One region of the Alkaliphilus flagellatus genome, then DNA from elsewhere that is predicted to be linked to it. Evidence: riboswitches for the same ligand, from Rfam matches in the RefSeq annotation. Region 1 holds a riboswitch; each other region holds the start of a gene.
What was found. A riboswitch is a leader RNA that binds a small molecule or an ion and turns the genes downstream of it on or off. The one in region 1 is predicted to bind S-adenosylmethionine.

Region 2: it holds a riboswitch for S-adenosylmethionine, as region 1 does, so the genes downstream of both, KQI88_RS08490 (homocysteine synthase) here and KQI88_RS16475 (methionine ABC transporter ATP-binding protein) in region 1, are expected to answer to the same signal.
Region 3: it holds a riboswitch for S-adenosylmethionine, as region 1 does, so the genes downstream of both, metK (methionine adenosyltransferase) here and KQI88_RS16475 (methionine ABC transporter ATP-binding protein) in region 1, are expected to answer to the same signal.

What each region holds. Positions count from the first base shown of each region.
Region 1 covers NZ_JAHLQK010000007.1:24,600-27,884, reverse strand. The annotation lists gene dapG (aspartate kinase) at 155-1,378, shown strand; SAM riboswitch class I at 1,448-1,551, shown strand; gene KQI88_RS16475 (methionine ABC transporter ATP-binding protein) at 1,644-2,441, shown strand; gene KQI88_RS16470 (methionine ABC transporter permease) at 2,441-3,091, shown strand; gene KQI88_RS16465 (MetQ/NlpA family ABC transporter substrate-binding protein) at 3,098-3,285, shown strand, end outside.
Region 2 covers NZ_JAHLQK010000003.1:173,732-177,016, forward strand. The annotation lists gene KQI88_RS08485 (chromate transporter) at 1-506, shown strand, start outside; SAM riboswitch class I at 614-719, shown strand; SAM riboswitch class I at 947-1,066, shown strand; gene KQI88_RS08490 (homocysteine synthase) at 1,183-2,481, shown strand; gene KQI88_RS08495 (homoserine O-succinyltransferase) at 2,612-3,285, shown strand, end outside.
Region 3 covers NZ_JAHLQK010000003.1:398,700-401,984, reverse strand. The annotation lists gene KQI88_RS09475 (sigma-70 family RNA polymerase sigma factor) at 1-463, opposite strand, end outside; gene metK (methionine adenosyltransferase) at 640-1,827, opposite strand; SAM riboswitch class I at 1,966-2,073, opposite strand; gene KQI88_RS09465 (COG2426 family protein) at 2,189-2,656, opposite strand; gene KQI88_RS09460 (Spo0E family sporulation regulatory protein-aspartic acid phosphatase) at 2,829-3,005, shown strand; gene yyaC (spore protease YyaC) at 3,103-3,285, shown strand, end outside.

The DNA of each region.
Region 1 (3,285 bases):
TTCATATTATGAAATAGCAATAGAATTGTGCTTTTTTATGATAAGTTTTTTCTATTTTATTTACTTAAATTGAAAGATAAACATTTATATTTCTCCAGCATAATGTAATGTATGATTGAATGTTTATGAAATTTGAAAATCAGAGGTGTTGTTTATGAAAATAGTAGTCCAAAAATTCGGAGGAACATCATTATCTACTAAAGATAGAAGAGCAATGGTAATAAGCAAAATACTAAAATGTAAAGAAGCAGGCAAATCTGTTGTAGTAGTTCTTTCTGCAATGGGCAGAAAAGGAGAACCTTATGCAACTGATACTTTAAAGGATTTAATATCCTCTACTTGCCCAGGACACAGTCTAAAAACCCTAGATTTACTAATGTCCTGTGGAGAAATAATATCTTCATCATTAATAGGTGCACAATTAGAAGCAATGGGAGAAAAAGTTGTGATACTTACAGGTCCCCAAGCTGGTATTTTGACCGACTCTGTTTTTGGTAATGCAGAAATTCTAGCTATAGACAACAAACAAATACTTTCGCATCTTAGTAATGGTGCTATAGTAATAGTCACAGGATTTCAAGGTGCTACTGAGCTAGGTGAGATTACAACATTAGGTCGTGGCGGTAGTGATACAACAGCTGCTGCCTTAGGGGTTGCACTTAATGCAGAAAGTGTAGATATCTATACAGATGTTGATGGTATTATGACTGCTGATCCTAATATTGTTCCTAATGCAAAAATTATAGATGAAATTAATTATGAAGAAGTATTTCAAATGGCAGACAAAGGTGCTCAAGTTATCCATCCTAGAGCGGTAGAAATCTCGAAAAAAGGAAACCTTACTATAAAAATCAAAAATACAATGTCATCTCACCCAGGAACTAAAATTCATTATTATACACATACAGGCAAAGAACTATACTCCACTCGACCTAATAAGGGAAAACTATTGACAGCAATTACAAGCAAAAATCATATTTCTCAAGTTTCTATTACCATGGATGATAGTTTACAAGGTGATAGCATATTATTTTCCTCTTTAGCTGATGCTAATATAAGTATCGATATGATAAATTTTTTTATAGATAAAAAAGTTTTTACTATAGATGAAAACCAAATAGATTTAACAAAAAGATTAATGGATAAATTTCAATTCAAATATAATATTTTAAATGCCTGTAGCAAAGTTACAATTATTGGTAGTAGGATTACTGGTATTCCTGGTGTAATGGCAACTATAGTTACAGCCCTATCTAAAGAAAATATTAGAATACTACAAAGTTCAGATTCTCATGCTACTATTTCCTGTCTAATTAAAGAAGAGGATGCAAATAAGGCTGTAAACCTACTACATGATGCTTTTAATCTAAATCAATAATTTTTAAAAAATACTTGACATTAATTAAAAAGGGCAATATAATAAACTTTAAATTAAATAATACGAAAACTCTTATCCAGAGAGGTGGAGGGACTGGCCCGATGAAACCCGGCAACCACGACTTTAGTCGAAGGTGCTAATTCCAGCAACACAATTGTGTTGAGAGATGAGAGAGGAATCCTAATTTTATTATGTTATTAGTTAACCTCTTTCATTTTGAAAGAGGTTTTTTTATTTCTTTAAAATACTTTTATGAGGTGATTTTATGATAAATCTAAACAATATTACAAAGATATATGAGGCTAAGGAAGGTAATGTTTTGGCCATTAAAAATATTTCTTTAAATATCAAAAAGGGTGAAATATACGGGATAATGGGAGTTAGTGGTGCTGGAAAGTCTACACTTATTCGTTGTATAAATTTGTTAGAAAAACCAACTTATGGAGAGGTATGGGTTAATAATGTTAATTTAACCAATCTATCTACATCTCTACTTAGAGAGGAAAGAAAGAATATAGGTATGATTTTTCAACACTACAATCTATTAAGTAGCAGAAATGTTTTTGATAATATAGCATATCCCTTAGAATTAGCTGGTGTTAAAAAACAAGAGCGAAACAAACGAATAGAGGAATTGCTTAATTTGGTAGATCTCGCCGATAAGAAAAACCATTATCCGTCTCAGCTTAGCGGTGGTCAAAGGCAGCGTATAGCAATAGCTAGGGCACTTGCAACAAATCCACAAATACTTTTAAGTGATGAGTCTACTTCTGCCCTAGACCCAATTACTAGTAGAAGCATTCTAGAATTATTAAAGGAAATAAATGGAAGATTAGGTGTGACTATAGTGTTAATAACCCATCAAATGGAAGTTATAGAGCAAATATGTCATAGAGTTGCAGTATTACAAGACGGAAGTATAGTGGAGGAAGGCCCTGTAAACAAAGTGTTTTCATCTCCACAAAATCCATATACAAGGCTTTTATTAGATAAAAATGATAGTAATACTTATATTAAAGAATCTATTAAATTATTTAAAACAAAAAAGGTAGGTGTTTTATAGTGTCAAGACTTATTACATTAATTGTACCTGCATTTAAACAAACCCTTTTTATGGTTTCAATTACAACATTATTTGCAGTATTAATAGGTACTCCTATTGGAGTTTTGTTAGTTTCCACAAGAAAAAAACACATTTTAGAAAATAATATTTTACATCGAACCCTTTCTTATATAGTAAACTTTGGACGTTCTTTTCCATTTATTATATTAATGATTTCTATTATACCCTTTACTAGGCTAATAGTTGGTACATCTATAGGCACAAAGGCAGCTATAGTACCTTTGACAGTAGCCACTATACCGTTTTATGCAAGGGTTATCGAAAATGCACTACTAGAAGTTAATTGGGGAATTATTGAGGCATCTCAGGCAATGGGGGCTACCCCTATTCAAATAATATGTAAGGTTTTAATTCCAGAGAGCATGCCAGCCATTGTTTTAGGTATTACAATTACCCTTGTCAACGTTATAGGGTATTCCGCCATGGCAGGAGCAGTAGGAGGAGGTGGACTAGGAGATTTAGCAATTAGGTATGGATATCATAGATTTGATAAGGAAATTATGATTTGGACCGTATTACTATTGATAGTAATAGTTCAAATCATACAATTTAGCGGCAACTTTATATCAAAACAAATTAATAGGAGGTAATTAAAAATGAAAAAAAATATTGTACTATCTATTGTAGGAATTATTATTTTATCTTTAATACTAAGTAGCTGTGGAAAAGCTCCAGCTAACAATACTGCTTCAAATAACGAAGAAGAAACTACAGCTAATGTATTAAATATTGGTGCTACCCCTGAACCCCATGCAGAAATATTAAAAATTGTTCAACCTATACT
Region 2 (3,285 bases), on a different contig from region 1:
GAGGTCTTGCCACCCTACCTTTTCTTCAGCAGTTAATAGATAAATATGGATGGATTACCCACGAGCAATTGTTAGATATGATAGCAATTTCTGAGTCTACACCAGGTCCTATAGGGGTAAATACAGCCACATTTGTAGGTAATACAACAGCTGGAGTATTAGGTGGTATAGTAGCAACAATAGGAATTGTAACTCCATCTGTTATAATAATATTATTAATTGCTCATTACTTCGCGAAATTTAGTGAAAAGCCTATTGTAAAATCTAGTTTTTATGGAATAAGACCAGCAGTAACAGGGCTAATTGCAGCGGTAGCCTTTGAAGTGGCGAAAATTGCCTTGTTTGATATTGAAAAATATAAGACTACAAATAAAATTTTATCAATATTAGATTTAAAGGCAATTGTGTTATTTTCAATCATGCTATATTTAATAAACAAATATAAAAAACATCCAATATTATATTTAGTAGGTGCTGCTTTTATAGGCATTATATTTAAATACTAGTTATAATTTTGATATATTTTAAATAATATATAATAATTAGCATAAATTACATAAAAACTATTGACATAGTAATTAATATTTATTAGAATAGCATTAATTTAATATAATACTTATCAAGAGAGGTGGAGGGAAAGGCCCTATGAAGCCCAGCAACCAATATGTTTATATACATATCCGGTGCTAAATCCTACAGCATAAGCTGAAAGATAAGAAGACGATTATTACAACCTCTTTCAGCTAAAGAGGTTTTTTTATTATCTAAGAAAGTCCAATTTTCTTTTATAATGAACTAATTAAAGAAAGCAGGAGGTTAGAAGTATTTTAAGCACTTGAAGTTTTTAGCCATGCTAAAAATTGAGTGCGCCATGGAGCATTGCGGTAGCAATAGCGGAATTTTTTATTTGTAGGAAAGTATAATATTAAAAAACTTAATAACAAAACTCTTATCAAGAGAGGTGGAGGGAAAGGCCCTATGAAACCTCGGCAACCTTCAGACTCATTTGTCTGAAAAGGTGCCAATTCCTACCCTAGGTTAATTAAATCCTAGTGAAAGATGAGAGGGAGCTGTGGAATAGTTACCGCTGCATGTAAAGCCCTCTTTCATCTAGATTATTCAAATTTAGAGAAAGGGGTTTTTTATGTTATTTAATAAAAATATTTTTAAGGAGAGATCAAAATGGAGGAAAAAAAATTAAAATTTGACACATTACAAGTTCATGGAGGACAGGAAGTAGATAGTGCAACAGGTTCTAGGGCAGTTCCAATATACCAGACTACATCCTATGTTTTTAATAGTGTTGAGCATGGAGCAAATTTATTTGCTTTAAAAGAAGAAGGAAATATTTACACTAGAATTATGAATCCAACAACTGATGTTTTTGAAAAAAGAATAGCAGCTTTAGAAGGAGGAGTAGGTGCTCTTGCTGTTGCATCTGGTTCTGCTGCAATTACCTACGCCATAATCAATATAGCAGGAGCAGGAGACGAAATAGTTTCAGCTAGTACCTTGTATGGTGGCACATACAACCTTTTATCTACAACCCTTCCTAAGTTAGGTATTAAAACTATATTCGTAAATCCTGATGATCCACAAAACTTTAGAAATGCTATAAATGATAAAACCAAGGCAATTTTTGTAGAAACCATAGGAAATCCTGGCATAAATCTTATTGATATTGAGGCAGTTGCCAACATTGCCCATAATCACAACATACCATTAATTATAGACAATACATTTGCAACACCATACCTTATAAAACCAATAGAATATGGTGCTGATATTGTAGTTCATTCTGCAACAAAGTTTATAGGTGGTCATGGGACTTCTATAGGAGGAGTAATAGTAGACTCTGGCAATTTTAATTGGTTAGGCAATAGTAAATTTCCAGAGTTTAATAAGCCAGACCCAAGCTATAACGGTATAGCATATGCTAAAGATACAGGAGCAGCGGCTTATATTATAAAAGCAAGAGTACAGCTTTTAAGAGATACAGGAGCAGCCCTAAGTCCATTTAACTCATTTTTATTTTTACAAGGGCTGGAGACCCTTTCATTAAGAGTAGACAGACATGTTTCAAATGCAAAAAAAATTGCAGAATTTTTACAAGTGCACCCACTTGTTTCTTGGGTAAATTATCCTAGCCTAGAAGGTAACAAATATTATGATCTTGCAAAAAAATATTTTCCAAAAGGAGTTGGCTCCATATTTACTTTTGGTATAAAAGGTGGAGTAGAAGAAGGAACAAGATTTATTGAAGCATTAGAAATATTTTCACATCTTGCTAATGTTGCAGATGCTAAGTCCCTTGTAATACACCCAGCAAGCACTACCCATGCTCAATTAAGTGAAGAAGAACAATTAAATGCTGGAGTTACACCAGATATGATAAGACTATCCATAGGAATCGAAGATGTAGAAGATCTTATAGAAGACATAGATCAAGCTCTTAAAACAGCAGTTCTGTCCCATAGCTAAAAGTTATAAGACTCCTTCTCTCAGAGAGGGAGTGATAACTCTACATCTCTTAGAAACACATACTACAAGGAAGGGTATGTCTTAATCTTTAGATGTTGGAAGCCTTTAATTATGAGAGGATGGGGATTAAATGTCTTTAATAATAAACAAGAACCTTTTATCAGTTAATAAACTAATTAGCGAAGGTATAGAAATAAAAGGCAATTTTAACAGTTGTAATTCTGAAGCAATTCGTATTTTAATTGTAAATTTAATGCCTAAAAAAAGTGAAGCAGAATTTCAGTTTCTAAATATACTTGGCCATATGCCTATAGATATAAAGGTAGATTTCTTGCAGATGGAAACCTACACACCTCAAAATACAGACAAAACTTATTTAGAAGAATATTATAAAACCCTTAGGGACATAGAAAATAACAGTTATGAAGGAATGATTATTACTGGAACTCCATTAGAATTTTTAGATTTTGATGATATTGAGTACTGGAATGAACTTAAGGAAGTAATAGATTATTCCAACAAAAAAGTAAAGTCCACCTTATATATATGTTGGGCGGCTATAGCAGGTTTATATTACAATTATGGAACAAATAAATGTGTAACGAAAGAAAAAATATTCGGAGTTTTTCCCCATATAGTAGTAAATAAAAGGTCTGTCCTATTAAAAGGATTTAATGATGGATTTATAGTTCCTCATTCAAGATATGTGAAATTGAGAAAAGAAGATATAGAAGAAATAAAAGAATTAGAAATTTTATCTGAATCAGATGAGGCAGGAATTTATATAGTAAGCTCAAAAGATGG
Region 3 (3,285 bases), on a different contig from region 1:
AGCCTTTTAAATAATAGTCTTCTATAATCCCTCGCTCTTTTGCATCCAGCTTATTAATGGCTCTTATTAAAGCTTTGTACTCTTCTTCTTTTAAATAATCTGACTCTATAGAAACCTTTTCATCTACTAATAAATCTAGTAGAGATGTCCCCTCATCTTCACCAACAAACTGATCTAAAGAAATAGTTATTTTTTCCTTTCTACGTCTATTTTGATAATGATGCTTTAGTCTGATTGTAACAAAGCCTAGGAATGGAACTCCCTTACTAATATCAAAGACATTTAAAGCCTCTAATATTTGCCATGCCCCTTCCTGATAAAGCTCCTCGTCCCATCCAGTTTGTCCACCATATTTTTTACTATATGAAACTACTAATGGTTTAAGTCTATCAATAATCCATTCTTTTGCTATACTGTCTCCTTTTAGAGCAGCTCCTACTTTTTTATCAAATTCAATGTACAAAGTTATCCTTCCTTTTGGAAGGGGCCCCTTCGAATATTACCGGTTAAGATGATTGTACATAAGTAAATAAAAAAAGGACAAAGTGGAATCATCCTCTTTGTCCTTTTTTTATTTGCCTTTTATTTATCTATTCCTTATATTACTATCAGTTTTTTCGAGAATAGATCTAATTTATCTTATAGTCCTGCTTCTTTTCTTAATATATCCGCCTTATCTGTTCTTTCCCATGTAAGGTCTAGATCTGTTCTTCCAAAGTGTCCATAAGCAGCAACTTTTCTATAACCAGGCTTTCTTAGTTCTAAATCTCTAATAATAGCCGCTGGTCTTAAATCAAAGTGCTTTTTAACAAGTTCTGTTAATTTTAACTCGTCTACTTTACCAGTGCCAAATGTTTCAACTAGTATAGATACTGGTTCTGCAACCCCAATAGCATAGGCTAATTCGATTTCACATTTGTCTGCTAAGCCTGCAGCTACTATATTTTTAGCAACATATCTAGCAGCATATGCAGCAGAACGGTCTACCTTTGTTGCGTCTTTTCCAGAAAAAGCTCCTCCACCATGACGAGCATATCCTCCGTATGTATCAACAATTATTTTTCTTCCTGTTAAACCAGCATCTCCTTGTGGTCCTCCGATAACAAAACGACCAGTTGGATTAATGAAATATCTTGTATTTGCATCTAATAATTCTTCTGGAACAATTTTGTTGATAACATGCTCAATCATATCTTTTTCAATAGTTTTACCATCTACATCAGGACTGTGCTGTGTAGAAATAACTATTGTATCGATTCTAACAGGCTTGTCTCCATCATACTCAACAGTTACTTGAGTTTTTCCATCTGGTCTTAAATAGTCTAGTGTACCATTTCTTCTTACATCAGATAATCTTTTAGCTAGTTTGTGTGCTAATGAAATAGGTAGTGGCATAAGCTCTGGTGTTTCGTTGCAAGCAAAGCCAAACATAATACCTTGATCTCCTGCTCCTATAGATTCTAGCTCATCCTTTTGTGCACCTTTTTTATTTTCAAATGCTTCATTAACTCCCATTGCAATATCTGGAGATTGCTCATCTATTGCAGTTAATACTGCGCATGTGTCAGAGTCAAAACCATATTTTGCCCTAGTGTAGCCTATCTCTTCTATTGTCTTTCTAACTATTTTAGGAATATCCACATAGCAATCTGTTGATATTTCACCGGCAACTAGTACAAGTCCTGTAGAAACACTTGTTTCGCAAGCAACTCTAGCTGATGGATCTTTTTCTAAAATAGCATCTAATATAGAATCGGAAATTTGGTCGCATATTTTATCTGGATGTCCTTCAGTTACTGACTCTGAAGTAAATAATCTTTTTATCACTAAAAAAACCTCCTTAGTTCTTCTTCATTTTATTATTTCCCACTTAAGCAATAAAAATTGCATTTTGATACCTTAGATGGTGAAATTAAAAAATAAAAAAACCTCATTCAACAGAAAGAGGCTATATTCTTTGCTCTTTCCTCATCTTTCAGAATTATAATTCTGTAGGATTTAGCACCACACATATAAATATATTATGGTTGCCGGGTTTCATTGGGCCTATCCCTCCACCGCTCTTGATAAGGCATCAAGATTTTTATTTAATTGTAACTAGAAATAATATTAGCATTAGGTGGCCTATATGTCAACATTTTTTTACATATATGAAACTTTTTATTAAAATTCTATCATATATTTCTTTCTAAATATTTACCATAATATAACTAAGTATAAACATAATAGCACCTGCAATAGTATTGCCTAGTGCAATAGCAGGAAAGGCATGCCTAAATCGTATATTAAACAGTATTGCGGCTAAACTACCTGTCCATACACCAGTGCCTGGTAATGGTATAGCCACAAAAATTATTAATCCAATAATACTATATTTTTTTATTTTTTTACTTTTTTTCAGTGTACTTTTAACTAATTTATCTACAAAACTTCTAAAGAACTTTGTTCTTCTTAACCTAATAAAAATAGGCTTTAAGAAAAAAAGTAAAAAAGGAACAGGAATTAGGCTACCTAAAATACCTAAGATAGTAGCATGTATGGGACTGAGTCCCATGGATACACCAATAGGAATAGCCCCTTTAAGCTCCATTAACGGCATTGCAGCGATTAATAATACCATTATTTCTTTAGTAATAATTTCAAGTATTTTCTCCATTTCATCACCCCTACATACTTACATTATATATGAATATTTCAAAAAATATCATTAGATTTATTTTGTAATAATAAATTAATAATTAAACTTTTTAGTCGTGATATAATATTTGTATAGTATAAACTATAAAATACTTTTATTACACTACTTTGACAACTCACGAGGTGATTTTGTGGACAGAATACAAGACAGAATACAAGACAGAATACAAGAACTTGAGCTACTAATAGAACAGTTGCAGACTAAACTCCGAAATTATTTGGATGATGAAAGACCTAAAAATGAAATTTACGAATTAAGTACACAGATTGACGACCTAATAGTTGAATACTCTAATTTAACTAGGTAAGTTGTCTGATGTTATGGAAACAATTATAAAATTTTTGTTTCTTATCATTGGAATATTATAAGAACATCCCCTATATATTATTTAAGGGGGTGTTCTTTTGAATATACAAACAAGTCAATATCACAGAAACACTTCAAATTGCATAGGTCATTATAAGGCTCCTTCAGCAATAGAGGAGCTTTCTAAATATTTGCATAATAATATTAGAGCGCCTCTACTTATTTTTTGTGTCGGCACTGATCGCTGTATAGGTGATGCTCTAGGCCCATTAACAGGTACA